Regions from separate parts of the Paenibacillus sp. JT31N7 genome, predicted to be linked through region 2. Evidence: riboswitches for the same ligand, from Rfam matches in the RefSeq annotation. Region 2 holds a riboswitch; each other region holds the start of a gene.
The links. Region 2 has a riboswitch for cobalamin ahead of AC58P5_RS13405 (ABC transporter substrate-binding protein). Riboswitches for the same ligand answer to the same signal wherever they lie in the genome.
Positions count from the first base shown of each region.

Region 1: another riboswitch for cobalamin. It lies ahead of AC58P5_RS20195 (energy-coupling factor ABC transporter permease); the one in region 2 lies ahead of AC58P5_RS13405 (ABC transporter substrate-binding protein).
Region 3: another riboswitch for cobalamin. It lies ahead of cobJ (precorrin-3B C(17)-methyltransferase); the one in region 2 lies ahead of AC58P5_RS13405 (ABC transporter substrate-binding protein).
Region 4: another riboswitch for cobalamin. It lies ahead of AC58P5_RS03740 (class I SAM-dependent methyltransferase); the one in region 2 lies ahead of AC58P5_RS13405 (ABC transporter substrate-binding protein).

Region 1 is NZ_JCAUAT010000004.1:341,601-348,995, reverse strand. Features, by position in the region: gene AC58P5_RS20215 (phospholipase D family protein) at 1-618, shown strand, start outside; gene AC58P5_RS20210 (hypothetical protein) at 772-1,302, shown strand; gene AC58P5_RS20205 (N-acetylmuramoyl-L-alanine amidase family protein) at 1,617-1,877, opposite strand; gene AC58P5_RS20200 (permease) at 2,124-3,182, shown strand; cobalamin riboswitch at 3,405-3,606, shown strand; gene AC58P5_RS20195 (energy-coupling factor ABC transporter permease) at 3,891-4,658, shown strand; gene AC58P5_RS20190 (energy-coupling factor ABC transporter substrate-binding protein) at 4,655-4,942, shown strand; gene cbiQ (cobalt ECF transporter T component CbiQ) at 4,939-5,748, shown strand; gene AC58P5_RS20180 (energy-coupling factor ABC transporter ATP-binding protein) at 5,745-6,623, shown strand; gene AC58P5_RS20175 (glutamine--tRNA ligase/YqeY domain fusion protein) at 6,763-7,395, opposite strand, start outside.
Region 2 is NZ_JCAUAT010000002.1:690,323-697,717, reverse strand. Features, by position in the region: gene AC58P5_RS13435 (glycosyl hydrolase family 18 protein) at 1-559, opposite strand, end outside; gene AC58P5_RS13430 (GNAT family N-acetyltransferase) at 994-1,302, shown strand; gene AC58P5_RS13425 (Lrp/AsnC family transcriptional regulator) at 1,672-2,163, shown strand; gene AC58P5_RS13420 (aminotransferase class I/II-fold pyridoxal phosphate-dependent enzyme) at 2,176-3,372, shown strand; gene AC58P5_RS13415 (aspartyl-phosphate phosphatase Spo0E family protein) at 3,443-3,703, shown strand; gene AC58P5_RS13410 (hypothetical protein) at 3,757-4,332, shown strand; cobalamin riboswitch at 4,434-4,639, shown strand; gene AC58P5_RS13405 (ABC transporter substrate-binding protein) at 4,817-5,824, shown strand; gene AC58P5_RS13400 (FecCD family ABC transporter permease) at 5,825-6,862, shown strand; gene AC58P5_RS13395 (ABC transporter ATP-binding protein) at 6,862-7,395, shown strand, end outside.
Region 3 is NZ_JCAUAT010000001.1:2,150,266-2,157,660, reverse strand. Features, by position in the region: gene AC58P5_RS09780 (metallophosphoesterase) at 71-934, shown strand; gene AC58P5_RS09775 (YjcZ family sporulation protein) at 1,107-1,229, shown strand; gene AC58P5_RS09770 (glucose-1-dehydrogenase) at 1,403-2,188, shown strand; gene AC58P5_RS09765 (glycoside hydrolase family 13 protein) at 2,208-3,896, shown strand; cobalamin riboswitch at 4,002-4,192, shown strand; gene cobJ (precorrin-3B C(17)-methyltransferase) at 4,549-6,468, shown strand; gene AC58P5_RS09755 (sirohydrochlorin chelatase) at 6,528-7,395, shown strand, end outside.
Region 4 is NZ_JCAUAT010000001.1:887,284-894,678, forward strand. Features, by position in the region: gene AC58P5_RS03725 (CobW family GTP-binding protein) at 1-764, shown strand, start outside; gene AC58P5_RS03730 (TIGR03943 family putative permease subunit) at 986-1,924, opposite strand; gene AC58P5_RS03735 (permease) at 1,951-2,973, opposite strand; gene AC58P5_RS03740 (class I SAM-dependent methyltransferase) at 3,189-4,079, opposite strand; cobalamin riboswitch at 4,358-4,565, opposite strand; gene AC58P5_RS03745 (phosphotransferase) at 4,738-5,643, opposite strand; gene AC58P5_RS03750 (spore coat protein) at 5,843-6,331, shown strand; gene bshB2 (bacillithiol biosynthesis deacetylase BshB2) at 6,418-7,074, opposite strand; gene AC58P5_RS03760 (YojF family protein) at 7,101-7,395, opposite strand, start outside.

The DNA of each region.
Region 1 (7,395 bases), on a different contig from region 2:
CCGGCGGCTTCCTCCAAAGACGCCGTAACGGTGCGTCTGCTTACGGAAGGGAAAATCTACTCCCGCCTGCTTGCCGCTATCTCGGCAGCACCTAAGGGCAGCGAGATCCGCATGGGCATGTTCTATCTCGCCGACCGCAAGGTCATCGACGCGCTGCTGGATGCTTCCGCGCGGGGCGTATCCATTCAACTGCTGCTCGATCCGAACCAGAATGCGTTCGGGCACAGCAAGACCGGAATTCCCAACCGTCCGGTCGCCGCGGAGTTGAGGGAGAAATCCGGCGGTAAAATCGCCGTGAAATGGTACAACACCGCACAGGAGCAGTTTCATACGAAGGTGATTGATATCCGCGATCCGGACGGCAACGCCGTCATTAACGGAGGTTCCGCCAATTTCACGCCCCGTAATCTCGACGATCTTAATCTGGAAACGAACGTGGAAATAACGGCTCCCGCCGGCAGTAAGATTACCAAGGACCTCGACCGCTATTGGGACCGCCTGTGGAATAACCGGGATGCCGAGTATTCCCTGGACTATCCGGCCTATGAGGATAAGCTGGTCGGCTTCAAGCGGATCGTGTACCATTTGCAGGACATGCTCGGATTTACGACTTACTAATCTCAAATCCTCGCTAAGTTCTTAGTCTATTTGTTATTTTTGTAATTTTTTCCTTGATGATGGTATAATCTTCTTAATAAGAACCTATGTGATTTAGTACCTGATCATAAACAGATTTTTTGGGGAAACAGATAACAATTAGGAGTGAATTATTTGTTTAAAAAAAATATTGTAGTGATATCTGTTACTGTTGTACTTTTGCTCATCGCTGCTTCATTAATCTATAGCCAACAGAAAAATAAAAATTTAGGCATGGAAAGCATTGTAGGTCATTCGTTATCAGTTGTTCTTAATAGCTATGATGAGATAGCTTCCATTAAAATGGAGAGCTTTTCCCCTGATAATATAGCCAGCTTAAGACAAAAATTAGTAAAAATTGAGGCCTACTCAGATATAATAGATCAAGCGGTCGAACACGAGGTGCTAAAGCCTATAGCTGCAAATATGCTGTCACTAGCTGAAAATATGGAAAAGAGCTATAAAGCAAATGACGGAAAACTTACTGACAGAAGTAAAGAAGACTATAAAATATTGGAAACAGAAATACAGAAATTAATTCCTCTTATCCACAAAACTTATTACGTACCTGGAACTGAAGCGAAAGCTTCTTTAAAAATTACTGAGCAGGGGATTAATCAAATTAAAGAAAGACTTAGTAAGTATGTTGCAAGTACATTAAAATAAAAAAGGTAGGGCAGGGGTATCCCCCACCCTACCTTTTTTTAGTAGCCAGTGTAATCTTCAAGGCCCAATACAATGAAATTCGCGGTGTTGTCCAAAGCCTTTGCATCATCCAACCACGATTCGTCAATATTGGCAAGCTCGATAAGTGTTTTTTGACCAGCCCGATTTGTGTCGCGAATAACTGCAAAGTCGCCTTCGTGTGCAGGAGTACCATATCGTTTCGCAATAGCCTCCGCAAAAGCTTTCGAGGATACAGTACCTTTTTGATAGTATGGACCATAGGTTCCAAATCGGGCGTTAACGTGAATACTTATTTATCCATTAACGCCGGGGAAGTTCTGATTAATGTACTGTACACGTTTATTTACGTCGGAATCCAGTGTCTCTCCTCCAAAATCAGTATCACTGGTACGTGTCATATAAACAGTGCATCCTTTGGCCAGCAGTTTGTTTTTAAGAATATTACTGAACCGCAATGTGACATCCTTTTCTTTTCTAGAACCATAGGTTGCTCCATCATGACGTCCACCATGTCCTGGGTCAATGATAAAAGATCTTCCGCTAATACTTGGCATATAAAATTACCACCTTCAAAATAAAGTTAAGGGTTCTGGCCAGAAACCCTTTCACTTATATAGGTAACTATCAATATACTTTTAAAACTTGATTTCGAATTTCATTTTATAAATTTCTTACATAAAGGCTACCTGATTTCTCGATTTATCGTATAATCTTTACATATTACTGACAGAAGAAAGCCATTCTTTTTCCCCAGTGACTATGGTATAGTTGCAAGTGGATTTAGAAAGGTGGGACATCACGTGAATACAACTCCAATTCCGGCTTCCACCAAAAGCAGACAGCGGACTGCTTACTGGAAGCCTTTTTTATTTATCGCCATTCTCATAGGCGGATTGTTTTACGTAAAGTGGGAGCCATACTTCCACAAAGCTCTTACCGCGGCCGCCAAGCATGACATCGGGAAGTCGATTCTCGCCGGCACCGCCGAGCCTTCGCTGGCCGCGGCTTGGGACTACTCCGTCGTCTATTTCAAAGCCGTCTGGAAAGCCGCGATTCTCGGCATCGTCCTCGGCTCTCTGCTTCAGGTGCTGATCCCGCAGGACTGGCTGAAGCGGGTATTCGGCAAGCGCACCTTCGGCAGCACGGTAGCCGGCGGCCTTAGCGCCATGCCCGGCATGATGTGCTCCTGCTGCGCCGCTCCGGTAGCGGTCGGCATGCGCAAGCAGTCGGGCTCCATCGGGTCGGCTCTCGCCTTCTGGATCGGCAACCCGGTACTGAACCCGGCAACGATCATTTTCATGGGCTTCGTGCTCGGCTGGAAATTCGCCGTCCTGAGAATAGCCGCAGGGATCGTGCTCGTGTTCGGCGTCTCGTACTGGGCGGAGCGCCTCGTCAAGAAGGACGAGGTAGTGACCGGCGAGCTTCCGAAGACGCCGGCTATGCAGCCGCAGTCCGGACCGGTTGTCGTCCGCTGGCTAAAAGCGCTCTGGACGATGTTCTGGACCGTGGTTCCCGTTTACTTCATCGCCGTGTTCATTCTCGGCGCCGTACGCGCCTGGCTGTTCCCGGCCCTTGACCCCGCGATCGGCAACAGCCTCGTCGCCTTGATCGGGCTCGCTTTGGCCGGAACCCTGTTCGTCATCCCGACCGCCGCGGAAATCCCGATTGCCAAAACGATGATGGCCCTGGGACTGGGTACGGGCCCGGCCGCCGCGCTTATCATGACGCTGCCCGCCGTTAGCCTGCCGTCCCTGATTATGGTGCGCAAGGCTTTTCCTGCGCGGGTTCTCTGGTTCACAGCCGGTATGGTTGCCCTGACGGGAATCGTAACGGGCGTAGTCGGCATTTTCGTTCTATAAGTCGGATTTGCAATTCAGGCTTTGATTCGATAAAAATACTTTACGCGAGAGGGCGGGCCAACCCCTCTCGTTTTTCTTTTGCCCAATTAAAAGACAGCGATTGCAAAAAACAGCTAAAAGAGAGCCCGCGAAGCGGATTCCGACAGCCTTTCTGCCTTGAAAATCACGCCTTTTCCGCAATTGACAAGGTTTGGGACATCCTGTAGTATTATCACGGAAAACCGCATATTTGTGGAAACAGGTATTTTAGAGACACTCTAAAATTTAAAAGGGAAGAACGGTGAAATGCCGTCGCGGTCCCGCCACTGTAAGGGGAAACACTCTCATTCACATCCGGCAAGAAGCCACTGGAACTAAGACGTTCCGGGAAGGCGCCGGTATGGACGCCCCGAGCCAGGAGACCTGCCTGTTTTGACAGCACTGATACGACCTACGAGGAATAGGGAGGTGTTTGAGATCGCAAACTTTTTTTGTTGCGTGCATAAGACATCGTGTTCCCGTGCGAAGGGAAGGATGTCTTTTTTTGTGTGCGGAAAAGAGGCCCGGGACCGGAAACCGCCGGATCGGAATCATCGGAAAGAGCTTGCGGAGCCGGCAGCCTGGCCGCCGGTGTAAAGAATCAGCGTTCGAAAGCACAGCCGGGTAAAACCCCGTTCTGCCGCATCACCGCCAATTAAGGCGGCCCCACATCATAAAGGAGGATTTCCGATGAATATCCGCAAACCCCTGGCGTCTTTCCTGCTTATAGCCGGAATCGTCTGCTTTTTCCTGATAAACGAGCCGGAATCGGCTTACGCCATGCATATCATGGAGGGATTTTTGCCGCCCTTCTGGGCCTTATTCTGGTGGGTTGTCTTCCTGCCATTCTTCATTCTGGGCGTCCGCGCTCTGGTCCGAATTACAAAAGAAACGCCGGAACTCAAGCTTATGTTGGGCCTGGCCGGCGCCTTTACGTTCGTTCTGTCCGCCCTGAAAATCCCCTCCGTTACGGGGAGCAGCTCCCACCCGACAGGTACCGGACTCGGAGCCATCTTGTTCGGACCGCTCCCCATGAGTGTCCTCGGCTCCGTCGTCCTTCTCTTCCAAGCCCTCCTGCTGGCCCACGGCGGTCTTACGACACTGGGTGCCAACGCATTCTCCATGGCTGTTGCGGGACCGTTTGTCGGCTATGCCGTGTACAAGCTCATGATCAAATCGACGGGCAGGCAGAAGCTCTCCGTCTTTACGGGAGCCGCGCTTGCCGATCTGACCACCTATCTGGTCACTTCCGTGCAGCTTGCAGTGGCATTTCCCGCAGCCGAGGGCGGCATGCTCGCGTCTTTCGCCAAATTTGCGGGCATTTTCGCCGTGACTCAGATTCCGCTCGCCATCAGCGAAGGATTGCTGACGGTACTGGTTCTGGGCTGGCTGCAAGCCTACACGCCGCATGAAATTTCCGCTCTGCAGCGCAATTTGAAGGGAGCTGACCGTTCATGAAAACGTGGAAAAAGAATGTGTGGATTCTGGTTGCGGTCGTCCTGCTTGCCGTGCTGCCGCTCGTTTTCGTCCAAGGAGAGTTCGGGGGAGCGGACGGAGCCGCGGAAGAAGCGATTCAAGAAATCGCTCCGGATTACGAGCCCTGGTTCGCGTCGCTGATGGAGCCTCCGGCTGAAACCGAAAGCATGCTTTTCGCACTGCAGGCTGCGCTCGGGGCCGGTTTTATCGGGTATGTGATCGGCCTGTATAAGGGGAAAGCCTCCAAACCGAAACCCAAGGCATGATGCTCAAGCGGATTGACACGATTTCTTATGCCAACGCTTTCCGGGGAATCTCCCCCGTCTGGAAGTGCGGATTCGCCGCCTGCCTCTTTATCCTGTCCTATGTCGGGACGCCGCCGGTTCAAGCGGCTGTGTTCGGCTGGATCACCTTTTGGTCCCTGCTTTATGCGCGTGTTCCCGGCAAGCTTTACTGGCTCGTTTACGGCGGATCTCTGCTGTTTTTCGCCGCCGGCCTTCCGGCTCTTCTGCTCGAATTCGGAAGAAATACGGGGACCGGGACCCCCCTTTCTTCGGGGTGGACCATCGGAACGGCCGGTTCGTGGACCGTTTATGTCACGGGGGAATCTTTAGCCCGCACGGCGGAACTGTTTATGCGGGTTTCCGCCTGTCTGGCTTGTCTGCAGTTTGTTTTGTTCACGACACCCTTGCTGGAAATTCTTCAGGTGATGAAAAAAATCCGCGTTCCTCAGATCGTGATCGAGCTGACCCTGATTATGTATCGCTTCATTTTTTTGCTCGCCGATACGGCTCACGGTATGCGGACCGCCCAGCGCTGCCGGGGCGGCCAGAACGGATTCTTGGGCGGGCTGCGCGATACCGCTCTGCTGATCGTTCATCTGTTCGGCCGGACGATGCAGCGTTACCGTGGCCTAACCTACGGGCTCACTTCCCGCGGCTTCACGGAACAGATCGAACTTGCCCCCTATGAAGCGGCCCCCGTCCCGCGTCGCTACAAAGCCGAAGGCGTGATGGGGATTCTTATGCTGACGGCAGCACAGATTTGGCTGAAATGGAGGGGACTCGCATGAATCCGAATCCAGATCAGAATCAGAACCCGATTATGGAACTGGCGGGCGTCGTCTACAGCTATCCCGGCACCGGAAAAAAGGCCCTGGACGGACTCAGCCTAACGATTCCGGCCGGCCGGAACATCGCGCTTTGCGGACATAACGGCTCCGGCAAATCGACGTTTTTCCTGCATGCCGTCGGCATTCACCGGCCGCAATCCGGAACCGTTCGCTGGAAGGGTGCTCCTGTGTCCTACAAACGTAAGGATCTGCAAGAGCTTCGCAGACAGGTGGGGCTCGTGTTCCAGGACCCCGAGCAGCAGCTCATTCTCGGTACGCCGTACGAGGACGTCTCCTACGGCTTGCGGAACGCCGGCGTTCCCGAGCCGGAAATCCGCGTCCGGACCGGGGCGGTATTGGAAAGAATGGGCCTGGAACAGCTCGCCCACACCCCTATCCATCACCTCAGCCTCGGGCAGAAGAAGCGCGTCACTCTGGCCGGCGTTCTCGTGCTGGAGCCGAGCCTGCTGCTGCTCGACGAGCCGACGGCGTATCTCGACCGCGCGTCGGAACGGCTGCTGCTGGATGAGCTGGCGGACATCGGGCGGAGCGGCGTCACCGTGGTCATGGCGACCCATGACATGGACCTGGCCTACACGTGGGCGGACCAAGTGCTGGTCATGGACAAGGGCGCATGTCTGCTGCAGGGGACGCCCGAGCAGGTTTTCGCGGAGACGGAGACCATCGAACGCATCGGTCTGGAACTGCCCCTGCTTCTCCGGCTGTGGCAGTCCCTTCCCCGTGCGCTGCGGGAAGGCTCCGGCCCGCCAAGGAGCGCCGATGCCTTCGGGGAGCTGCTCACGGCCCGGCTTCAAGCGGCTGCCGCGAAGAGCTAGCCGGTTCTCGCCGACGCAAAAAAAAGCAGGTCAGGAATTTCTCCTGTACCTGCTTTTTGTTAGGTCTCGAACCGAGCCGGGCAAAGCCCGTTTGTGCGGCCGTTAAAACCCGGGCCGCGCTCTTTTCCCGATGCGATGCTTAAGCTTTCTTGATATCGAAAGAGCTTTTCAGCGATACCGTCAAATTGAAGACCAGATGGTCCTTCGTGGAGGCTTTAGGGTCTACATTGAAGTACCCGTGGCGGAAAAACTGGAACTTATCGTTGCCCTCCGCATCCTTCATGTTCTCCTCCACAAAGCCGTTCAGAAGCTCCAGAGAATTCGGATTGATCCGGTCGAGGAATGTACTTCCTTCTTCCTTCTCCTCCTGTTCCGGAAGGACCAGCGGCTCGTAGAGCCGGAACTCGGCAGGCACGGCGCGGCTCGCTTCCACCCAGTGGATCGTCCCCTTCACTTTGCGGCCGGTAAACCCGCTACCGCTCTTCGTTTCGGGATCGTAGGTGCAGCGGAGCTCGATCACGTTACCCGCTTCATCCTTAACCGCTTCTTCGCATTTGATGAAGTAGGCGTGCTTCAAACGCACTTCGTTGCCGGGAAATAAACGGAAATATTTGCTCGGCGGATTTTCCATGAAATCGTCCTGCTCGATATAAATCTCCCGTGAAAACGGAATTTGGCGGACGCCCATCTCCGGGTTCTCCGAGTTGATTTCCGCGTCCAGCATTTCAACCTGGCCTTCGGGATAATTCGTAATAACCACCTTCAGCGGTTT
Region 2 (7,395 bases):
CGACGTTGTTCGTCCGGTAGGCGGTATCGGCTGTCCATGCCTGAACTTCGACAAAATGGTTGTAGGCATTGGCAGAGCTTCCGTTGGAGTAGATTCTTAAGTAGCGGGCATTTACGGGGTTGAAGTGAATGGTTTTACCGTCCGCCGTGCTCGCATACTCGGCATCGGTTCCTTTTCCCAGGCCGGAGGAGCCGTCCGCGTCATTGTTGAAAACGGTAGTGGCTTTCGTAAAAGCCGCGCTGTCCGATACTTGGACGATCACATCCTTGTACGTCCGCTGATCAAGGTAATACTGCCACAGTGCAATCCGGTCGATCTTGTAGCTTGCGCCGAAATCCAGCTGGATGTAGGTGCTGCCGGTCCCCGCTTCCGTAAACCGTGTACTGTCATCGCTTTTGCCGTCCGTGGATAGAGCCGGGTTGGCAAGGGCCGTGTTTGATACGGGAATTTTGCCCGCCGCTATATTATTGCTGGAAGCGGAAACGGAGGATACCCCCGCATAGGACAGTGCGGAAAGCAGAAGTGCTGCCGCAAGCGTGCTTTTTTTCAACATATTCATTGAAGATCCCTCCCGGTAAGATTGGATGAAACAGGAATGAAAAATCAATCATCCCTTTAATTAATAAGGACACCTTACGAATCAAATGTATAACGGTATCCATTTTTTGTCAACTTGGAGAATAGAGGAAGATGATTGAGAATTTGTAAATAAAATCAAACCGAAAGCCCATATGCATGTGAGTATGCGAAAATGCTCACCAAATTTGTGAAGGATACATATAAAGAACGGAAAGTTTCGTCTCGACACCCGCAGGCGTTAGTGCGGAATGGCCGGAGTGTTTTGGCCTTGCGCGTATTGCGGACGTTTCTGAAGGAGGGGAATAGGTTTCTTGGCGGAAAGTGCGGAATATGAGAGCAAGTCATTGAATAAAAATACAGTATCATGTATAATTATCACATATTCACTTGTCCGTAGAAAGGTGGCCTACATTAATGATTTCGTTGTCCGGTGAAATGCCTAAACCATGGGTCTTGAATCCCTTTATACAATCCTATACAGAATTAACTTCACAGAAGGTCGATCGTAAAAATCTGAAACAGATCGCGAACGGCCGGTTTATTTCCGCTTACGAGGATCAGAAGCTGGTTGGAATCGCGTTTTGTACCGGAGACGTAGAGTGGGAGAACGAAGTATCCCTTTCGGTTCTTATTCTGCCTTCCTACCGCAAGAGAGGGATCGAATCGGCCATGCTGCGTCTGCTTCGCGGCAAGCAGTCGGCCTACAGCCGTACAGTAGGCTGAGCGGAATGCAGCCGTCAGGACGGCGGGCTGTCCTACAAGCACAACAAAGCACGTCTGGCTGCCCCGGAAGCCCATGCATAGGCAGATTGCTTACGCAGAAAGGATTTTCGGGCAGAGAGCTGCGTGACGGAAGCTTCGGCAGGCCGCAGCGGTTGGCCTTGCGGTTCACCGCCGTCGGGCGATGCCGCACCGCGTGCCGGGGCAAGTAAAGGAAGCTGCAAGGAGCACGTGCTTGCGGCTTTTTTGCGCTTCCGTTTTTTATTGAATTCGGCGGGGGCTGCGTGTAATATGGAAGATAACGATTTTCCCGATCCGATGCTTGATTTCATTGGACCTTATTCATGATGATTCTTAGTAGGAGGCTTGACGATGGACGATTTGAAGCACAAGATTCTGGATATTCTGAAAGAGGATTCCCGCCGTTCTCCGGCGCTTATCGCGACCATGCTGGGAATTACGGAAGAAGAGGCGACGGCGGCCATCCGCCAGATGGAAGACGAGCACATCATCGTGAAGTACGCCACCGTGCTCAATTGGAGCAAAGTGGACAGCGACAAGGTGAACGCGCTGATCGAAGTGCAGATCACGCCTGAACGGGGAACCGGATTCGACGCGATTGCGGAACGCATTTATTTATATCCGGAAGTGAAGTCGGTTTATCTGATGTCCGGAGCTTACGATCTGCTTGTGGAGATCGAGGGCCGTACGCTGAGAGAAGTGTCTTCTTTCGTTTCCAGCAAGCTGTCGACACTGGACCGGGTATTGTCAACCAAAACTCATTTTATTCTGAAAAAATACAAACAGGATGGAATCATTTTCGATGACCGTGAGGATGATCATCGGATGCTGGTCTCACCATAAAGGACGATGACGATGATAAACCAGGAAGAAATCGGACGAAAACCGAAATCCATGCAGGGCTATTTGTCACCGCTGGTCCGGGACATTCCTCCTTCGGGCATCCGGCGTTTTTTTGATTTGGTAAGCGGAAGCAAGGATATTATTTCTCTGGGCGTCGGGGAGCCGGATTTTGTGACGCCTTGGCATGTCCGCGAGGCATGCGTGTATTCCCTGGAAAGAGGCCGGACGAACTATACGCCGAATGCGGGCCTCCCTGAGCTTCGCGAAGCGATCGCCGAGTATTTATATACGCATTTCGCCGTAAAATACGAACCTTCGAACGAGGTCGTCGTAACCGTTGGCGGCAGCGAGGCGATTGACCTTGCGCTGCGCGCGCTGATTACGCCGGGCGATGAAATTCTCGTTCCCGAGCCCTGTTACATCGCTTACAGTCCGATCGTTACGATCGGCGGGGGAATCCCGGTCGGCATCGAGACCTTCGCGAAGGACAGCTTCAAGCTGAAGCCCGAGGCGCTCCGCGCAAGTCTGTCGCCGAAATCCAAGGTTCTCGTTCTGAGCTATCCGAGCAACCCGACCGGCGGCATCATGACGTACGAGGATTGGGAGCCGATCGCCCGGATCGTGGAAGAGAACGATCTGATCGTCATCGCCGATGAAATTTATGCGGAGCTCACGTACGGAAGCAAGCATGTGAGCTTCGCATCGCTGCCCGGCATGCGGGACCGCACGATTCTCGTCAGCGGCTTCGCAAAGGCTTTTGCCATGACGGGCTGGAGAGTCGGCTACATGTGCGGGCATCCGGACCTGATCTCCGCTATGCTGAAGATCCATCAGTACACGGTGATGTGCGCTCCGATCATGGGTCAGATTGCCGCTCTTGAGGCGCTCCGCAACGGACTGGAGGAGAAAGACCGGATGATCGAGTCCTACAACCAGCGCCGGCGCCTGGTGGTTCAAGGCTTCCGGCAGATCGGTCTCGACTGCCACGAGCCTCAGGGCGCGTTCTACGCGTTCCCTTCCATCGCTTCGACAGGCCTCAGCTCGGAAGAGTTCGCTCAGCGCCTTCTGACCGAAGTGAAGGTGGCGGCCGTGCCGGGACAGGTGTTCGGCAACGGCGGAGAAGGCTTCGTCCGGTGCTCCTATGCGACTTCCGTTTCACAGCTGAACGAGGCTTTGGACCGTATTGGGTCTTTTGTGAAAAATTTGTAAAGACTTGTCCCAAAAAATAGTTTTCAGAATCGGAAAAAACTGATATCTTTAGGGTAAAGGAGGGATATGTATGGCTTATTTAGAATATCGTCTGGCCGACAACTCGGGTTGGTACAGCCATGACGTTTCCGATCAACGCTGGTTATCGAAACGACCTGTCAAATTAGCCTCCCTCTTTCACCTGGAAGAAGAAATTCAGTTTATGCGGAACAGACTGGAGCAGATGGTCCAGTCCGGTGAGGCTATGACTTCCGAGTCTGTAATTGAAATGAGTATGCTTCTTGATCATAAGATTAACGAATATATGAATTTAGTCCAGAAGAGCCGGTAAATGCCGGCTTTTTTGCAGCGTTTGCACAGCTATCAGGCAACGGAGGGGTTACGATGACACAGAAACGCTGGTTTCCGGCTGCGGTACTGCTTTTATTATTCACCGTCTTGGTTTCCGGGTGCGGGAAGGCCCAGCCCAAAGCGGATGTTTCCATCTTTATGATGGCCCGTGAAGGCATACCGGTCGATGCCGCTTTTAAGCTTGAAAATTCGTTGAAAGCGCTTGTGGGGGACAAGCCGTCGATCTATTTGAGTACGTCCCCGCTTTTTTCCAATGAGAAGATGATCGTCGAAATGGGGTACGGCAATCACGGTATCCTGATCATCCCGGAAGAGCAGTTTAAGATTTATGCGGCCGAAGGGGCATTTTTGCCGCTGGAAGAGCATTTCAAGCAGGAGGACTATCCGGAGGGCGTGCTCGAGGCGACGATTGAACCTGGCGGCAAGAAAAAGAATCCGCCCGAAGAGCCCAAGAAGGAGACGCATCTGTACGGCATTCCGCTCCAGTATTCCAAGTGGATGAAGGATAACGGCTTGGAAGGCAAAGGGCTCGTCGCTTTCATGGCGGTGAACAGCCGCAATCCCGAGCAGTCGTTCGAGGTGCTCAAGAAGATCGCCGCCAAATCGTGACGTGCCGGCCGTGCCGGGAGCTGCACGCGGTGTGGTGACTAAAGTCCTTGTCTTTCCGGCGCCGCTTGGCCTATAATGGGGGATGAACTTGAAGGCCCAACCTCATACGTTTACCGTCAGGTCCCGAAGCGGCGTCTCCCAGCGGAGCCAAAGCCCAGGGTGAAAAGGGAAGCCGGTGCAAATCCGGCACGGTCCCGCCACTGTAATACGGAGTTCGTCTTACGATGCCACTGTCCGCACGCGGATGGGAAGGCAAGACGGTTAACCATCCGTAAGTCAGGAGACCTGCCTGCCGGTTTGCAGCACAATATCCTTCGAGGAGAGGATCGCGCGAAACCGGAAAGGACGTCCGACTGACGGCCGTTTCACTCGTGATTCTGAAAGTTATCCCCTCTATCTCCGGATAGAGGGGATTTTTTGTTGACATGCGCGAACATCGTGGGACAACCTCAAGTCAAACTAAACCAGTAAGGGAGTAAAGAACATGAACAACGAACGAAGAACAGCCAAGGGTTATAAATACGCTCTGCTGCTGCTTGTTTTGACGCTGGCCGTCGGTCTGGCAGCTTGCGGCAGCAAAAGTACGGATAACGGAACGGCGGGCTCGGCCTCTCCGGCGGCAAGCACCGCTCCGCAAACGAACGCGAAGAAAACGCAGTATCCTCTGAAAGTGACCGATGCGACTGGCAAGGAATTTACGTTCGAGAAAGCGCCCGAGAAAATCGTGTCGGTTTCACCGGCCGAGACGGAAGCTCTTTTTGCGATCGGCCTGGGCGATAAGATCGTCGGCGTGTCCGATTTTGACGATTATCCGGCGGAAGCGAAAAATAAGCCGAAAATGGGCGGAATTACGCAGCCTAACCAGGAATCGGTTATCGCGTCGGGAGCCGACGTTGTTTTTACAGGCGTTTCCATGAAAAAAGAATCGGTCGAAAAGCTGCGCGCCATGGGCATCAACGTATTCAAAGTGGAGCCTAAGACACTTGACGACGTCATGAAAAATATTCAGCTCTACGGCCAGATTACCGACCATCAGGAACAGGCGGAAAAAGTCGCCGCGAAAATGAAAGAAGACCGTCAGAAAGTAACGGATGCCGTCAAAACCGTAGCGGCGGACAAGAAGAAAAAAGTCTATATCGAATTCTCACCGGGCTGGACAGTCGGCAAGGGCGAATTCATGGATGAGCTCATCACACTGGCAGGCGGTGTCAATGTCGCTTCCGACATTACGGGCTGGAAGCAGATCAGCGAGGAGAAAATCATCCAGCAGAATCCGGACGTTATTTTATTCGCCAAAGACGTCGTGGATGACAAAACGAAGAAAAGTCTTGAAGAACTCATTCGCGGACGCAGCGGGTGGAACGAAATCAATGCCGTTAAAAACAACCAGGTGATCGGTCTCGACCAGAATACGCTGACCCGTCCGGGACCGCGTCTGACAGAGGGACTCCTGCAAATGGCTAAAGCCATTTATCCGGACCTGGTGAAATAAATGAAACCTAGATGGGGACTTTGGGGAGGAGTAGGAGTTTTACTCCTTCTTCTTTCTATTGTGCTGAGTCTTTCGCTGGGCTCGGCCCATCTGCCGGTGAGTCAGATCGCTTCGATTCTGGGGAGCAAGCTGCCTTGGATCGGAGACCGAATCACGCCGGACTGGCCCGTATCCTCGGAGCAGATTATTATGAAGGTAAGGCTGCCGCGCGTGATGCTGGCCATCCTTGTCGGAGCCTCCCTTTCCATAGCGGGAGCCGCTTTTCAAGGCGTCCTGCGCAATCCGCTTGCGGACCCGTATACGCTTGGGGTAAGCAGCGGAACGAGCGTCGGCGCGGCGTTCGTCATTTACTTCGGTCTGCAAACGACGTTTTTCGGGACGTGGACGATACCGGTCGTCGGTTTTGCCACAGGCGCCGTTTCGCTCTGGATCGTATTGCGTCTGGCCCAGACCGACGGCAAAATCCGTATGGAGACGCTGCTGCTCTCCGGCGTCGTGATGCAAGCGTTTCTCGGCTCCGTGGTTTCTTTTCTCGTGTCGATGTCCAAGCAAGTCGTTAACGAAATCATTTTCTGGCTGATGGGAAGCCTAGCCATGAAAGGCTGGTCGTATACAACCGTTCTCCTCCCTTATTTTATCGTAACCTTCGTTGTGCTTTACAGCTATGCGCGGACACTCAACCTGCTGGCGCTCGGGGAACGTCAGGCCGCCCATCTGGGCATCCATGTCGAGCGGACGAAGCTAGTCGTTCTGATCACCGCTACACTAGTGACGGCTGCCGCCGTTTCCGTATCCGGCGTAATCGGGTTTGTCGGACTGATCGTGCCTCATCTGATCCGTCTTATCGCCGGCCCGGATTACCGGCTGATCGTGCCGCTTTCCGCCGTAGGCGGAGCCATCTACGTCTTGTGGGCCGACACGCTGGCACGGACGCTTCTAAGCCCGACGGAGATCCCTCTGGGCGTCATCACCGCGTTTCTGGGTGCGCCGTTCTTCGCATATCTGCTGCGCAAACAGAAAAAATGGGGGAGAAGCTGATGAAACCGATCATCGAAGTGCAGGGTGCGGGCAAAAGTTTCGGCGGAACCCGCGTGCTCAAAGATATCCGTTTCGAGGTGAAGCCCGGCGAATTTTTCGGCATTATCGGGCCCAACGGAAGCGGGAAATCGACCCTGCTGAGGCTTGTTTCCGGCGTTGACCCTCTTACGGAGGGCCGTATTCTTCTCCAGGGGAAGGAAGTCGCGGGCTACTCCCGTAAGGAGCTCGCCCGCTGGCTTGCCGTGCTTCAGCAGGATGCGCTGCCTCCGCTCGGTTTCACCGTCCGTGAGGTGGTCGAAATGGGCAGGTTCCCTTTCCAGAACTGGCTCGGAGAAGACCGGGAGGACGCCGCCGCACTAGTCGACCGGATTATGCGGCGGCTCGATCTGGAGTCGCTGGCCGACCGGACAGTGGAGAACTTGAGCGGAGGCCAGAAGCAGCGCGTGGCGCTGGCCAAGGTGATGGCTCAGGAACCCCGCCTCCTGCTGCTCGACGAGCCCACGACTTATCTGGACATCGGCTACCAGATGCAG
Region 3 (7,395 bases), on a different contig from region 2:
TTTTGGCCTTCCGGCCGGAGACATGTTAAAATCGGGTACAAATAAACCGGAGAAAGGAAAAGGAAACACGATGGACCCCAATCCGAAGATGACACGCAGAGCCTTTCTGGCAAAAGGCAAATTTCTGGCAGGCGCTTTGTTGGCAGCCCCTTTTGTTTCCTACGGATACGCGCGGTTTGCCGAGCCGCACTGGATCCGCACCAAGCATGTCCGGCTGGAGCTGGAACGGCTGCCGCAGGCGTTCGACGGCCTGCGTGTCGTCCAGTTCAGCGATGTTCACATCGGCCCTTATCTGGCGCCCGGAGACCTGCCGCAGCTGGTGGATAGGATCAATGCGCTCAAGCCGGATTTGCTGTGCTTCACCGGTGATTTATACGATTACCGGGTGTACGACGCTCCGGTGGTCAGCCAGGCACTGGCGGGACTCAAGGCCCCGCTGGGTAAATTCGCGGTGCTCGGCAATCACGATTATTACGGCTCTCCCGGCGAGACGGAGAAGGTGCTGAAGCCTGGAGGCTTCGAGCTGCTAACGAACCGGTCCGTTGCGGTCGGCATAGAAAAGTCGCTGATCCGGGTGGCCGGTGTCGATGACATGTGGGAAGGCCGCCCCGATCTGAACCGGGCGCTGAAGGGCGCAGGCGCAGACGACTTCGTGCTCCTGCTTTCCCATGCCCCGGATTTCGCGGATATCGCGCTGGAGGCGCCGGTCGATATGCAGCTGTCCGGGCACAGCCACGGCGGGCAGGTGCGGCTGCCTTTCTACGGAGCTATTACGACGCCGATGTACGGGCGCAAGTATGTCGACGGCTTGTACAAACTCGGCGGAGGCAAGCTGCACGTGTACACGAACCGGGGCATCGGCATGACGATGCACCCCGTGAGGTTCTGGTGCCGGCCCGAGCTGACGGTGTTCACGTTAAAAAAGCGTCCGTAACTCCGTAGACGCCCCAGAGGACCCGCCAGTAGAATCCCTCAGTAGAACCCGGAGTAGGCTCCGGCGGAATATCGTTCATTTTGAACGAATGCGGGCTGACGTCCACTCCATCTTTTCGAACCCACATATAGTGTACGGTAAGACAATAACTCACCGAGAGGGGATACGAAAGATGGGTTATTACGGAGGAGTAGGCGTAGGCTGTGGAAAACCCGTGGGCGTAGGTACGAGCGTAGGCGCAATTCTGGTTCTGTTCATTCTGCTGGTTATCATTTCCCGCGCATTCCTGTACTAATTCCTTATAAGTTCCGTCGGCCGGATTAACGGCCGTAAGCGTAGATGAACAAACTTCAGGCGGCTTGCAGCCGGGGTTTGTTCTTTTTTTTATGCGTTTTTTCCTTCCGAAACGTGTAAGTAAGGTGGAGGTCTTCTTTGAGGCCCGCATTCCAAAATCAAGGAGGTACCGCCATGTATAAGGATCTGGAAGGAAAAACGGTTGCTATCACGGGAGCGTCCACGGGGATAGGAAGAGCGGCCGCCGTCCGTTTCGGTCAAGAGAAAGCGAATGTCCTGATCAATTACTTGACCCATGAAGAAAGCATTCCCGCCTTGATCGAAGAAGTGGAAGCCTCGGGCGGCAGAGCGCTGGCGCTCCGTGGAGACGTGACGAAAGAAGAGGACGTGAAGAAGCTGGTCGAAACCGCCCACGAGCACTTCGGATCACTGGATGTGATGATCAATAACGCCGGAATCGAGAATGAAGTTCCTTCTCAAGAGCTGTCCGCCGCCGATTGGCGCAAAGTGCTGGATGTGAACCTGACCGGTGCGTTTCTCGGCAGCCGCGAAGCTATCTCCTATATGCTGAAGCATGAAATCAGAGGGGTCGTTATCAACCTTTCAAGTGTGCATGAAATGATACCGTGGCCGCATTTCGTCCATTATGCGGCGAGCAAAGGCGGCGTCAAAATGATGACCGAAACGCTGGCGCTGGAGTTTGCGCCCAAAGGAATCCGGGTCAACAATATCGGGCCGGGGGCTATCGACACGCCCATCAACGAAACGAAATTCGCCGACGAGCAGGCGCGCGCCGGCGTGGAAGCCCTTATTCCGATGGGATATATCGGCAAACCGGAAGAGATTGCGGCCGTAGCCGCCTGGCTGGCATCGTCGGAGTCCAGCTATGTTACCGGCATTACGCTGTTCGCGGACGGAGGGATGACGAAATATCCGTCGTTCCAAGGAGGAAGAGGCTGACAGAGAGGAGAGAACTTAATTGAACAAAACATGGTGGAAAGAAAGTGTCGTGTATCAAATTTATCCGTCCAGCTTCAAGGACTCGGACGGAGACGGCCGAGGAGACCTTCGCGGGATCATTTCCAAGCTGGATTATCTTGCGGAGCTGGGCGTCAACGTCATCTGGCTGTGTCCCGTCTACCGTTCGCCGGGTGCGGACAACGGCTATGATATCAGCGATTACTACGCGATTGATCCGCAGTACGGCACGATGGAGGATTTCGACGAGCTGCTTCTGGAAGCGCGCAAGCGCGGGCTGAAAATCATGATGGATCTTGTGCTGAACCATACCTCCGACCAGCATGCCTGGTTTAAAGAAGCGCGCTCTTCCCGGGATAATCCCAAACGCGACTATTACATCTGGAGAAAGGGGGCAAAGGGGCTTTTTCCGAACAACTGGGAGTCTTATTTCAGCGGAAGCGTCTGGGAGCACGACCCGGAGACGGACGAGTATTACATGCATCTGTATTCGAAGCATCAGCCCGACCTCAACTGGGAGAACGAGGCGATGGTCGACGAGCTGTTCCGGATGGTGCATTGGTGGCTCGGCAAGGGAGTCGACGGTTTTCGCTTCGATGCCATCGCTCATATCGTAAAAGCGCAGGGGCTGCCGGATGCCGATAATCCCAAGCACTTGCCCGTTGTGCAGGCTTATCAGCTTTTTTCCAATCTGGAAAAGGTACATACGCTGCTGCAAAAGCTTCATGACCGGGTGCTGTTCGATTATGACATCATGACGGTAGGCGAAACATCCGGACTGGGTCCGGAGCAGGCGCTGGATTACGTGGGGGACGAGCGCCATGAGCTGAACATGGTTTTCCAGTTCGAGCATATGAATCTGGATGCGGCTTCCGCCGGTACGGGCAAATGGGAGTCGAAGCCATGGACTCTGCCGGAGCTGAAAAAAGTGATGAGCCGCTGGCAGACGGTCCTTCACGATAAAGGCTGGAACGCCAATTATCTCGGCAATCACGATCAGCCCCGTCCCGTTTCGAGGTTCGGAGATGACGGCCGGTACCGGGTGGAATCCGCCAAAATGCTGGCCACGTTTCTCCTGACGCTGGAGGGGACCCCGTATATTTTTCAAGGAGAAGAAATCGGCATGACCAATGTCGCGTTCGATCTGATCGGCGATTACCGCGATGTGGAAACGATCAATTACTATAAGCAGGCGGAGCTGCTCGGCAAGCCCCAGGACGAAATCATGAAAGCCATCTGGAAAAAAAGCCGGGACAATGCCCGCACCCCCATGCAGTGGGACGATACGGCGAACGCCGGATTTACGACAGGGGAGCCGTGGATCAAGGTCAACCGGAATTACCAAGAGATTAACGCGGCGGCAGCGGCAGCCGATCCCCATTCCATCTACCACTATTACCGGAACCTGATCGCGCTTCGCAAAAAGCACCCCGTTGTCGTTTACGGCGAGTACAAGCTGCTGCTTCCGCTGGACACGGAAATTTATGCGTATACACGGACGCTGGACGGGGAGAAGCTGCTGGCGGTTCTGAACTTTTTCGACGGAACGCCGGAGTTTACATGGCCGGATGAGCTGGGAGAGGGGGAAGACGCGGAGCTTCTCATTTCGAATTACGATCCCGTCTCCGGTGAAGATACCCGCGTCCTCAAATTGAGGCCCTATGAAGCCAGGGTTTATCTGCTCGGGTAAGGGGAGCGTTTTATCGGCATAGACAAGTTCTTTGACCGGATGTTATGATGAACAGAACACAATCGAATATGGTAAAAACAGGTGCGGAGCCCATTCGAACGGATCAGACAGTCCTTAAGAACAGGGTTCGGCTTAAAACGGGAAGTTCGGTGAAAGACCGACGCGGACCCGCCACTGTAAGGAGCCCCCTGCAATCGCAGGGGAAAATTTTTTTCGGCATTAACGTCACTGGATTTTCCGGGAAGGCGCCGAAGAAAGCTCTGAGCCAGGAGACCTGCCTGTTTGAATAACACTAGATAACCTACGAGGATTTAGGGAGGTGTTGAGAACGGCTGAATCTGCTGCCAACGGCGGCTTGCCGGACGTGGGCGTACAAGACTGCCCGTGACCGGCGGACTGTGCGGGTTGGAAGCATATGCGGGATATTCCCGCTTAATGGCTCGAAAGTTCGAAGCATTTCTATCCGAGGAGGATAGAAATGCTTTTTTTATTGTCCGCACGAGATGGAGAGGGCAAACGGCAGGTACGCCTGCAAGGGCACCGCCGTGCATATACAAGGTCCGCCTGTACGACGCATGAAGGCCGGACCGCACGATAACGGCTGCACAGCGGAACGCTGCAGCTTTCTTTACAGGGAAGAGGAGGAATGGGAATGGCCGGTAAACTGCTTATCATCGGATTTGGCCCCGGAGACGAAGCCCATATTACAAAACGCGCACGCGAGGCGATTTCGGAAAGCGAAGTCATTATTGGCTATAACACTTACGTGGATCTGATCCGCAGCCTGATCGACGGCAAACAGGTCGTGCGTACGGGGATGACCGAGGAAGTAAGCCGCGCGCAGGAAGCCGTCAGACAAGCGGAGGCGGGGCACAAGGTGGCCGTTATATCGAGCGGCGATGCGGGCGTATACGGCATGGCGGGTCTCGTTTACGAGGTGCTGATCGAGAAAGGCTGGAAGCCGAGCAATGGCGTGGAAGTCGAAATCGTACCCGGCATCTCGGCGATCAACTCATGCGCTTCGCTGCTGGGAGCGCCCGTGATGCACGACGCGTGCACCATCAGCCTCAGCGATCACCTGACGCCGTGGGATCTCATCCGGCGCAGAGTCGAGGCGGCCGCATCCGCCGATTTCGTCATCGCGCTGTACAATCCGCGGAGCGGGAGGCGAACCCGGCAGATTGTGGAGACGCAGCAGATTTTGCTGAAACACCGCTCTCCGGATACTCCGGTGGGTATCGTCAAAAGCGCCTACCGCGACAGGGAGCACGTCGTGCTGACGACGCTTGCCCAGATGCTGGAGCATGACATCGGTATGCTCACCACGGTGATCATCGGCAACTCCGCCACCCGCAACTATGAGGGGCTCATGATTACGCCGAGGGGCTATCAGCGTAAATACACGCTGGACAGCGATATCCAGCCCCTGCGTCCTCACGAGCGTCTGCGGCGTGAGGCCGAGCCGTGGGCTCTGGAGCAGGAAGACGAAACCGGCACGGAAACTGCATCGGCCCTGACGGAACAGTCCGGTGCCGCTTTGCGGTCCGCGGAAGAGCGGGAAGCCGGCGGCACCGTCCTGCCGTCCTTCTTCGACGATGACGAATACGGGGACGACGGTTACGGCGAATACAGCCCGGAAGCCGAGGGAACCGGCACTACCGACGACTACGACCGTGAAGATTTGCCGGTCCGTATTCAATCGGCCGGGACAAGGTCCGCGTACGATACGCCGGTGGCTTCGAAGGCCGGGGAGTACGGAGATTCGGCGGTTGCGGTCGCCGTCCGTCCGCCTGCCGCACCTGCGGCTTCCGTCGGGACTCCGGCTCCGACCGCTTTTGAGCTTGCGGAAGAAGCGCTCCGTCTCGTGACGGGCGAGCGCGGCGGGGCTTCTTCCTCCGATTCCCCAAGCGGGTTTTTCCGCCAGCAGGCTATTCTCGAGTTCGCCGTCAGCCCCGGACTTGCGAACAAAAACCTCACAGCCAAACAGCTGATGGTCCTCGCGGATGCCGTCGGCGATAAAGGAACGATGGAATATACGCCCCATCATCAGCTGCTCGTCAAGCTGCGGACCGATGATCCCGATTCCGTAACGAAGCGGCTTCGCGGCGAAGGGCTTCTGCTGGCTCCGGTCGGCGATGTGGTCCAGATCAAAGCCTGCGACTTCTGCAATATGGATAAGGGCGACGCCGTGCCGTATGCGGAGGAGCTTCACGGTCTTCTGGGCGGGGCGGCCGTACCCAAAGAGATGAAAATCGGTTTCAACGGCTGCGGAATGGCCTGTTACGGCGCGGTGAAGGAAGATATCGGCATCGTGTACCGCCGGGAGAAGTTTGATTTGTTCCTCGGAGGGAAAACCGTCGGCCGCAATGCCCACGCGGCGCAGCCCGTTGCGGAAGGCATCGAGCCGGACAAGCTGGTCGAGACCATAGAGCGGATCGTCGCCAAGTATCAGAACGAAGGGCACCCGAACGAACGGTTCCACAAGTTTTTTGCCCGCGTAAAAGAGCTGGAGGGCTACCGGCACCGGGAAGTCCCCGCTTTTCAAATCGAAAACGCTTTGTGCGGAGATTAACGATCCCGTAATAAGAGGCTTCATTCAAATACAGGTATACAAAAAAGGAGGCAGAACCGATGGATGCGGTACTGTTTGTAGGTCACGGAAGCCGTGACGCGGAAGGGAACAGCGAGGTCCGGGCGTTTGTAAGCCGGCTCGCCGAAACGATGGAGCAGGCCATTATCGAAACCTGTTTTCTGGAGCTTGAAAAACCGACCATTCCGCAAGGGATACAGACTTGCGTCAACCGAGGAGCCACACGGATTGCCGTGGTGCCGATCATTTTATTTTCCGCCGGTCATGCCAAAATTCATATTCCGGGTGCCATTGACGAAGCGAAAGAGCGTTACCCGGGCGTGCAGTTCATTTACGGACGGCCTATCGGCGTACATGAGGGTGTAGTGGACATCATGACGGCAAGATTGGGCGGGGCGGACCGGTTCCGTGAGGAAACGCCGGGGGATACCGCCGTGCTGGTTGTCGGACGCGGAAGCAGCGATCCCGATGCGAACAGCGAGCTGTTCAAAATTTCCCGCCTGCTCTGGGAAAAGCTTCAGATTCCCTGGGTGGAAACGGCATTTATCGGCGTAACGGCGCCGCTTCTGGAAAACGGCATCGAACGCTGCCTGAGATTGGGCGCGAAGAAAGTCATCGTGCTTCCGTATTTTCTTTTTACGGGGATTCTGATCAAACGGATGGAAGGCATGCTGCTTGACTTCTCCCTGCGCTATCCCGATTGTACGTTCGAGATGACCGATTATTTCGGCCTTGATCCGATTCTCGGCGGCATCCTCCGCGATCGCGCGGGCGAGGCGCTTCAGGACGAGGTAAAAATGAACTGCGATATGTGTTCCTTCCGTTTGGAAGCGATGAAACATATCGATCATCACCATCATCACGACCATGATCATGATCACCATCATGACCACCATCACCACCATGACC
Region 4 (7,395 bases), on a different contig from region 2:
TTGCCGATGTGCTCACGGAACCCGGTCTGTTGGACCGCGTTGCCCTCAAGCAGGTCATCACTGTGCTCGATGCCGAAAACTTCATGGACTACAACAGCCTGTTCGCATCGGACAAACAGCTCGTGCGGACGCTTCGCAGGCAGGTCGAAGTTGCCGACCTTATCCTGGTCAACAAAACGGATTATGTGCACCGCATTCGGCTGCACCAAATCGAGAAAGCGATACGCAAGCTGAACGGGCACGCCATGCTCGTGTATACCACTCACTGCCGCATTGAGATTCAGCCGATCCTGGAAGGGATCCAGCCTGCGCAGAATACGCCTCTGACGGTCCGGCCTATTCGGATGACGAAGATTCGGACTCATCCGAAGGAGCCGAGTACGGAAGGCTCAGGAAGCGCCAAGCACCCCGCCGACTCGCCTGCACCGGCGCAAACGGCGCCTTCCCACTCCCGCGTCCGTACCGTCACTCTTCCGTGGAATCAGGCTGCGGGGCTGACCAAAGCGGATGTGGACGCCTTCCTCCAGCGGTGGAAGGATGGTCTGATCCGCGCCAAAGGGTATGTGACCTTCAAGGAATCCGGGCCTACGCATCTGCTGCAGTACGCAGGAAAACGGAGTTACTGGGAGCCTTCCTTTTACCGGGGGAAACCCTATCTCGTGTTTATCGGGATCGATCTGGATGTGGACCGGCTGAGTCAAGAATGGAAACGTCTGCAGGAAATGCCGCTGCCCGTTGAACCGGAGCCGGGCCGCCGGAGGTAGCAACAGGTAAAGTCAGGCAGGTGCCTGCCGCTCGGCGAAATTTATCGTCAAACGCCAGGCATCGCTAACTGGAAACCTTGCGCCGTACGGAACGGTTTTCTTGCACCTGCTCCCAATTCTGTTGATCGTGTCTCCCCGCCAAGTTACCTTCCCCCTACCGGCTCTTGCACCGCACAAAACCGCCTTCCGTCGGAAAGCGGTTTTTGTTTTTGCCCTAGCCTCTACTTCCCCAGATCTGCGAAATCACCGGCATACGGATACACGTAGGGGGACGAAGGCTCTTTGATTTTTTGGATAACGGCTCCCTCCAGCTTCATCACGTCTTTATTTTCGTAGACGGACTTTCGGATCGTGCCTTTCACCGTCACCCATGCGTCCTTGGGATACGATTCCGCACCCGGAGCCTCCACGATAACGCCGTACGGGGATGCATCGGCCGAGCAGCACTGCATCGTCAGTCTTGCGACGACGAACTGGTTTTTGGGCATGCCGTCCTCCCGGTAAACGAAGCCGCTGATTTCCATTTGTTTCCCCGCAAAATTCCCGGCGAACAGATCTACTGCCGTCAGCGTCTCCATAAAGCCTTTCTCACCGATAAGAATGGTTTTGTTTTGATAAAGCCGCATGGCCAGCTTCGCGTACTCTTCCGTAAACCGGCTGCCTTTGAACATCTCCTTAAGCTTGGCTTCTTCCGTATCTCCCTCGCCCTGACTTGCTTCCCCTGATGATAGTTGCTTGTGGGGAGGATCGTCCCGGGGACCTTCGTTCCTCTGCGTCTGGAGGTTGGAGGTATTCAATTGAATCCCTTTAACCTGAACGATATCGCTCCCCGTTATCCGGTCGGGCAGCAGAAAGCCGAGCAGCAGCGGTAAAAGGAACAAGGAATAAGCCGCACCGTGCGAAAGCTTCGATTTCCGTACATCGGGCTCGCATCCGCAGTCGAGTTCCCCGCCTGCGGCGGGCTGCAGAGCCAGATAAATCTGGATCACGGCCAGCACGAACAGGGCAATCGCCGAAGCTTTGACGTACGGTACCAGGCGGGGCGCCAAATAATGCGGCATACTGCCCGTTTTGACGAGATAAACGATATAAAACGAAAACCCGCATAGAATCGCCGCCCTGATAAAATAATGGAAGGCGTAAACGCGCCTGTCTTCCACCCGGTCCACCTCCCGAATTCAAATCCTTATTTGAAAAATAGGTGCTCGACCATAACAGAACCGGCAAACACGGTCACCGTTATTACTGCGGCAAGCAGCAGGACAAACTTCGTTTTGAAAACGGATAGAAGCATCAGCGTGCTTTTAAAATCGAGCATGGGACCGAAAACGAGAAACGTGAGCAGAGAACCTTTGGAAAACGTCTGGAGAAAGGAAGAAGCGACAAATGCGTCCGAGGTGGAACAGAGCGACAAAATATAGGCAAATCCCATCATAAACAGATGGGGAAGCACCTCCCCCTCCCCCAGCGCCGACAAATCGCCTCTCGGCACAAACGCCTGAATAACGGCCGTGATTAGAGAGCCGAAAATAAGATATTTCCCCATATCGAAAAATTCCCCGCCCGCGTGACCCATCATCGTAACGAATTTACCGCCCCCCTGCACGTGCGTGCAGTCTTGTCCGTTTCCGGCGTACAGCGATTTCAGGCTGTGTTTCAGAGGATTTTTGTTTATAAACGCGTAGACGAACAAGCCGATAAATGCGCCCGCTCCCAGGGCCAGCCCCATCCGGGCGTACAGCATTTCGGGATTCATCCGGAAGGCCGTGTACGTAGCCGCATAGACAACCGGATTGACGATAGGGCCTACCAGAATGACGACTACCCCTATGTAGAGCGGCATTCCCTTGTTGATCAGCCGCCGGACGACCGGAATCATACCGCACTCGCAAATCGGAAACAGAATGCCGAGCAGGCAGGCGAACACGAGTCCGAGAAAAGGGTTCCGGGGGATCGCTTTACGGATCCACGTCTCCGGGATATAGACCTGCATGAACGAGGAAAGCACCACACCCAGCATAATAAAAGGAACCGCTTCGAGCACGATGCCGATGAACATCGTCTTGAACAGCCGGATGACCGAGGGGTCCGGCAAAACCGCATTTCCTGTCCGTAAGGCTTGCCAGGCCAGTACAGCCAGGAAACTTCCCGCTGCGATAACCATCAGGTTTCTTTTCCTCATCCTTCTGCTTGTTCCGTCGAAATGCACGATCTCCCCTCCTTTTTGCAGCAGTCACTTTATTTTAATCGTAATTATTACGTTTTTCAACAAAAAAGACTTCTCCCTCAAACGATTCCCGTTATTCATCCCTATGCGAGTCTGTCCGAATCTATGACAAGCCCTTCCCTTGTCCGGTCGTGAAGACAAAAAAATCCCGGCACGCGAAATCGCGTTACCGGGCAAATGCTTCAGCGGGGTCTGATTTAAACCTGCACCAACCGCTTCACTTCCGTGGGCAGGTCGGCAGGTTCCAACCGTTTTTCCGGCTTCCAGTAAAGGAGTGCCGCTTTGAAATGGTGCGGGTAAATCAGCTTGCCGTCTTCTTCACGTACATAAGCGTATAACAGGTCAACCGCCTTCTTGCGGTCATACTCCTTGTCCAAAACCGCGCTCAGGTTGTCTTTCAGCAGCTCTTCCTCCGTATCGTAGGCGTATGTTTTGTGCAGGTTGACGATTTTACAGTTCGCATCGATTCCCAGCTCGTAAAGCAGATTGTGCAAATGGATGTAATCTCTGCGTTGAAACTTGATCCTGCAGCCCAACTGCTCCTGGATGTCTTTGTAATGCGGTCTTTCGGGACCGCTAACCATGCCCGCGATTCCAAGACGCTTCGCCGTGTTGTTGATATGCAGAAGCGCGCGATCGATCTCCTGCATCCGATAGTAACAATTGACGCCGAATACCACGTCGGCTCGCTCCACCTCGGGAAGTTCTTCCCACTTGGCATGCACGAAGTTTACATGATTCCAGCCCTTCCGCTCCGCTGCGGCTTTCAGGAAAGCAAGCACGCTCTCGGAGCTGTCGACGCAGGTGAGGGAACCCGCTTTCTCGGCCGCTTCGAATGTATAGTTTCCCCAGCCGGGACCGATTTCCAGCACATCCTCGCCGGGATCGATAAAAGAAATCAGCTCCTTGCGCAGGTCGGCGACCCAGGAATCCACCCCGGATTGTTCCTTCTTTTTCATAAAAGCGTTCCAGAACCCTTCTTCCTTGACGTCATCCGTCATCCGTACGGGAAGATTTCCGTCCCAGTCCTTCATGCCCTCCTGCCAGAGGGTTTTATAATTCGTATTTAATTTAACTCCGTAATACATCCGTTTTCCTCCCCGGCCCGTTTGAACATTTTTTGTTACGAGCTGCCTATTTTCTTATGCGTAATTAGTACGGTTAAAATGCGGCGGACTTTATTTTGCCTGTATGGCCGGAGGCGTAAATACATCCGAAACAAATAAAAACATCCCGCCGGAGGCAGGATGTTCGGGTTCATCGCATGAATACGCCCGGATTCCTTCTTTTAGCAGATGAAAGCAGAAGGACCCTGACGATTAGGGAGAACATTCGCATCAACGCCATCCTATATCCGCGTAGGAATGAAGTTACCGGTAAACAGGCAGGTCTCCTGACTCGGGAATCCTATGCGCGCCTTCCCGGATTAACCAGTGACGTGATGCGCTTCGGCCGGGGGATTCTCCCCTTTCCCCTTACAGTGGCGGGTCCGTATCGGAATTGCACCGAACTTCCCTTTTAATCCGTTCCCTCTCCCCAGAGAAAGAACCGGAACCTGTTTGATAAAGAATGTTTGATATTCACTTGTCTTAAGAAAAGCATCTATGCCACACAACTTCACGGTTAATAGTAGTCCAAATCCGGCGTTTTGGCAAATGACCGGAGCAAACGGGCAAGCATGTGTACCGGTAAGGCGGGCCCGCCAAACTTCGAACTATAGTGGAGCCGCGACGGGTTATGACTCCGCTATTCCCCTTCCATAATCAGGTTTATTTGATTAATAAACTCTTTTGCTCGTTCAAGCTGTTTATAAGCAAATTCCAAATCCCCGTTGCCTGAAAGTGCGAAATCCAAGTTACCTAAAGTGGACATAAGTATGCGTGCGGTAACAGCAAATCCAAAAGCTTGCTTATCGGCCTGATTATTTATCTGACTCCAGATATATTGAAAGGTTGGCTCCTGAATTCCGTTGAATAAGGCAAGATTGCCTACAAATGAAGCCAAATCCCAGTATGCGGGCATCCAGGATAAATCTTCAAAGTCCGACCAGACCCAGCCTTCAGGACTCGGTAATAAGTTTCTTGAATGGGCATCTCCGTGAGACGGTATTAGCAAGCTTGTTTCGAGACGCATCTGTTTATCAATCGCGAAGAACACATTTAGCAGATCTTGTATACGCTGATCCGGAAGCTTCATTAATCTAAAAGCCGATTGACATGTCCGCTCCCAAACACCAAGCAGAGGAATCTCGCCGGTAAAATCTTTCAGTGCCAGTGAAAGTCTATTAACCAGTTCAACTGCTTCGCTTGGCGAAGGGCATTGCAGTTCTGTGGGGGGAACATACTTCCAAAACGTCATCCATGTGCCGCCAATATCGTATGGTCCTGCATCCGTACGATCAGTTGGCAATAGCACTGGCACACCCTTGGAATGGAGATGACGGGCTGCCCTTAATTCACGGTCAAGTACCTTATACGCATAATCTGCATCATCTTTTGAAAGCACAGTGGCTATTCGGGCCACAATCGGATACGGGGCCAAATGAACGATCAGGTTCCCGCCATTACCAAGCTCGAGAGGGGTAATGTCCTTTAATCCGGCTTTTTCTGCTATTAAAACCGTTTTTGAAATAAAGTGGCTATTATTCGGCACTCCGAGGGCTCCTTAATTAAGGTTAAAAATATTTTAGCATCGTTCTCGTATCCCAGATAGGTATTAAATATTTAACAATCAACTATTCCCCATTAACTCTTCTGTTAACTTGATCTTCCGTCTGGAGGTACTGACAACTTGCGAATTTCCGCTCTTCGACATAGGCTGTCATAACCCACCGCGAACGGAGTCTGAGAAGATGAGCCTGTCAAAGGTCCCCAAGCATCTCGCCTGGCACGAAACCTTGGAGCTTCACGAGCTTGTGAGCCTTCAAACCGGACAACTGATCGCTTTTAAGCAAAAATTGCCGACGCTTACGGACGAAGGGCTTCGAACGCTGTTCAGAGAGGCGATACAAACCTTGGAGCAGAACCTGAAAGAACTGCTTGCGTACTATCCCGAAACGCTTGTCGCCTCCAGGACTAAAAAGCCCGAGCTGCCCGTCCTGGAAACGGGTCAACTTCTCGGTTTTGCTAAAACCGCTGTCCGAAGCTACGCCTGCGCCCTTACGGAAACGGCGACTCCCCGCCTCCGGGCAACCTTTGTGAAGCATCTGCTGAGAGCGGTCGAATTTCACGCCAAAGTATTCAACCGGATGTATGCGGACGGCTCTTATCCCGCTTACGAGCTGAAGGAACTGCTGGAAAGCGACGCGGCAAACGCTCTGGCTGCCCTCTCCCTCGAATAACGCAAAAAAGACCGTCAAGGAACGGTACGACTGTTCCTTGACGGCTCTTCGGCGGTCGTGCGACGGCTTCCGCCTTCGCACGACCCTTATTGAAACCGGTAGGTCCATAACCGCTCGCGGCCGAACCGGTTCTGCACCTCTTCATCGTTCGCGGATTTGCCGCTCAACTGTCCGTTCAGCTGGAACTGGGAGCTGTGGGCAAGTATCGAGCCCAGCTTCTGTCCCAGATACGGTCTGACATCGTTCACGATATCCGCTTTGCCGAGCACCTCTTCGCATCCTTTGGAAAAAGCGATGCAGTGAACGACCGGTCTCTCTTCAAGGGGCATTCTTTGAACCGCATCAATCACGGCCGTACCCGTTGCGTCATGGTCCGGATGCACGCTGTAGCCCGGGTAGAACGTAATCACCAGCGAAGGATTCAGCTCCTCGATGAGTCCGCGGATTTTGCCGACGAGCAGTTCGCGGTCTTCGAATTCAATCGTTTTATCGTGAAAGCCCAGCATGCGCAGATCCTGTATTCCGATTGACCGGCACGATTCCTCAAGCTCGGCTTTGCGGATTTCAGGCAGCGTTACGCGGTTGGCCGTAAGGGGATTTCCCATGTTGCGTCCCATCTCTCCCAGAGTCAAGCATGCGTAAGTCACCGGGGTTCCCTGCCGTATATGGCCTGCAAGCGTACCGGATACGCTGAACGCTTCGTCATCGGGATGCGGCAGGACGACCAGTATGTGTCGTTCCATCTCCATCTACCTTCTCTCTTTGTAAGTTAAAAAGGGGCGCGGCTCAGCTGCAGCGAAACGACGAGCTTGCCGTCCTTATCATGCCCCGACAGTATCAGTCTCTCCGTCTCCGTTTCGTCCCAGTGGGTAAGACCCTCGGAATAAACCCAGCCCTCTTCCATTTTAAGCCCTACCCTGTAGGGACCGTTTCCGGCAATGGAACCCTGCAGATAACGGATCTTGGAATTGCGGATAAACGTCGAGGCCGTATGCTTGGACTGATCCAGATGGGAAGCGTAAGCCCCGTTCGTCATTTCCAGATGAATGTACAGGTCTTGGCCT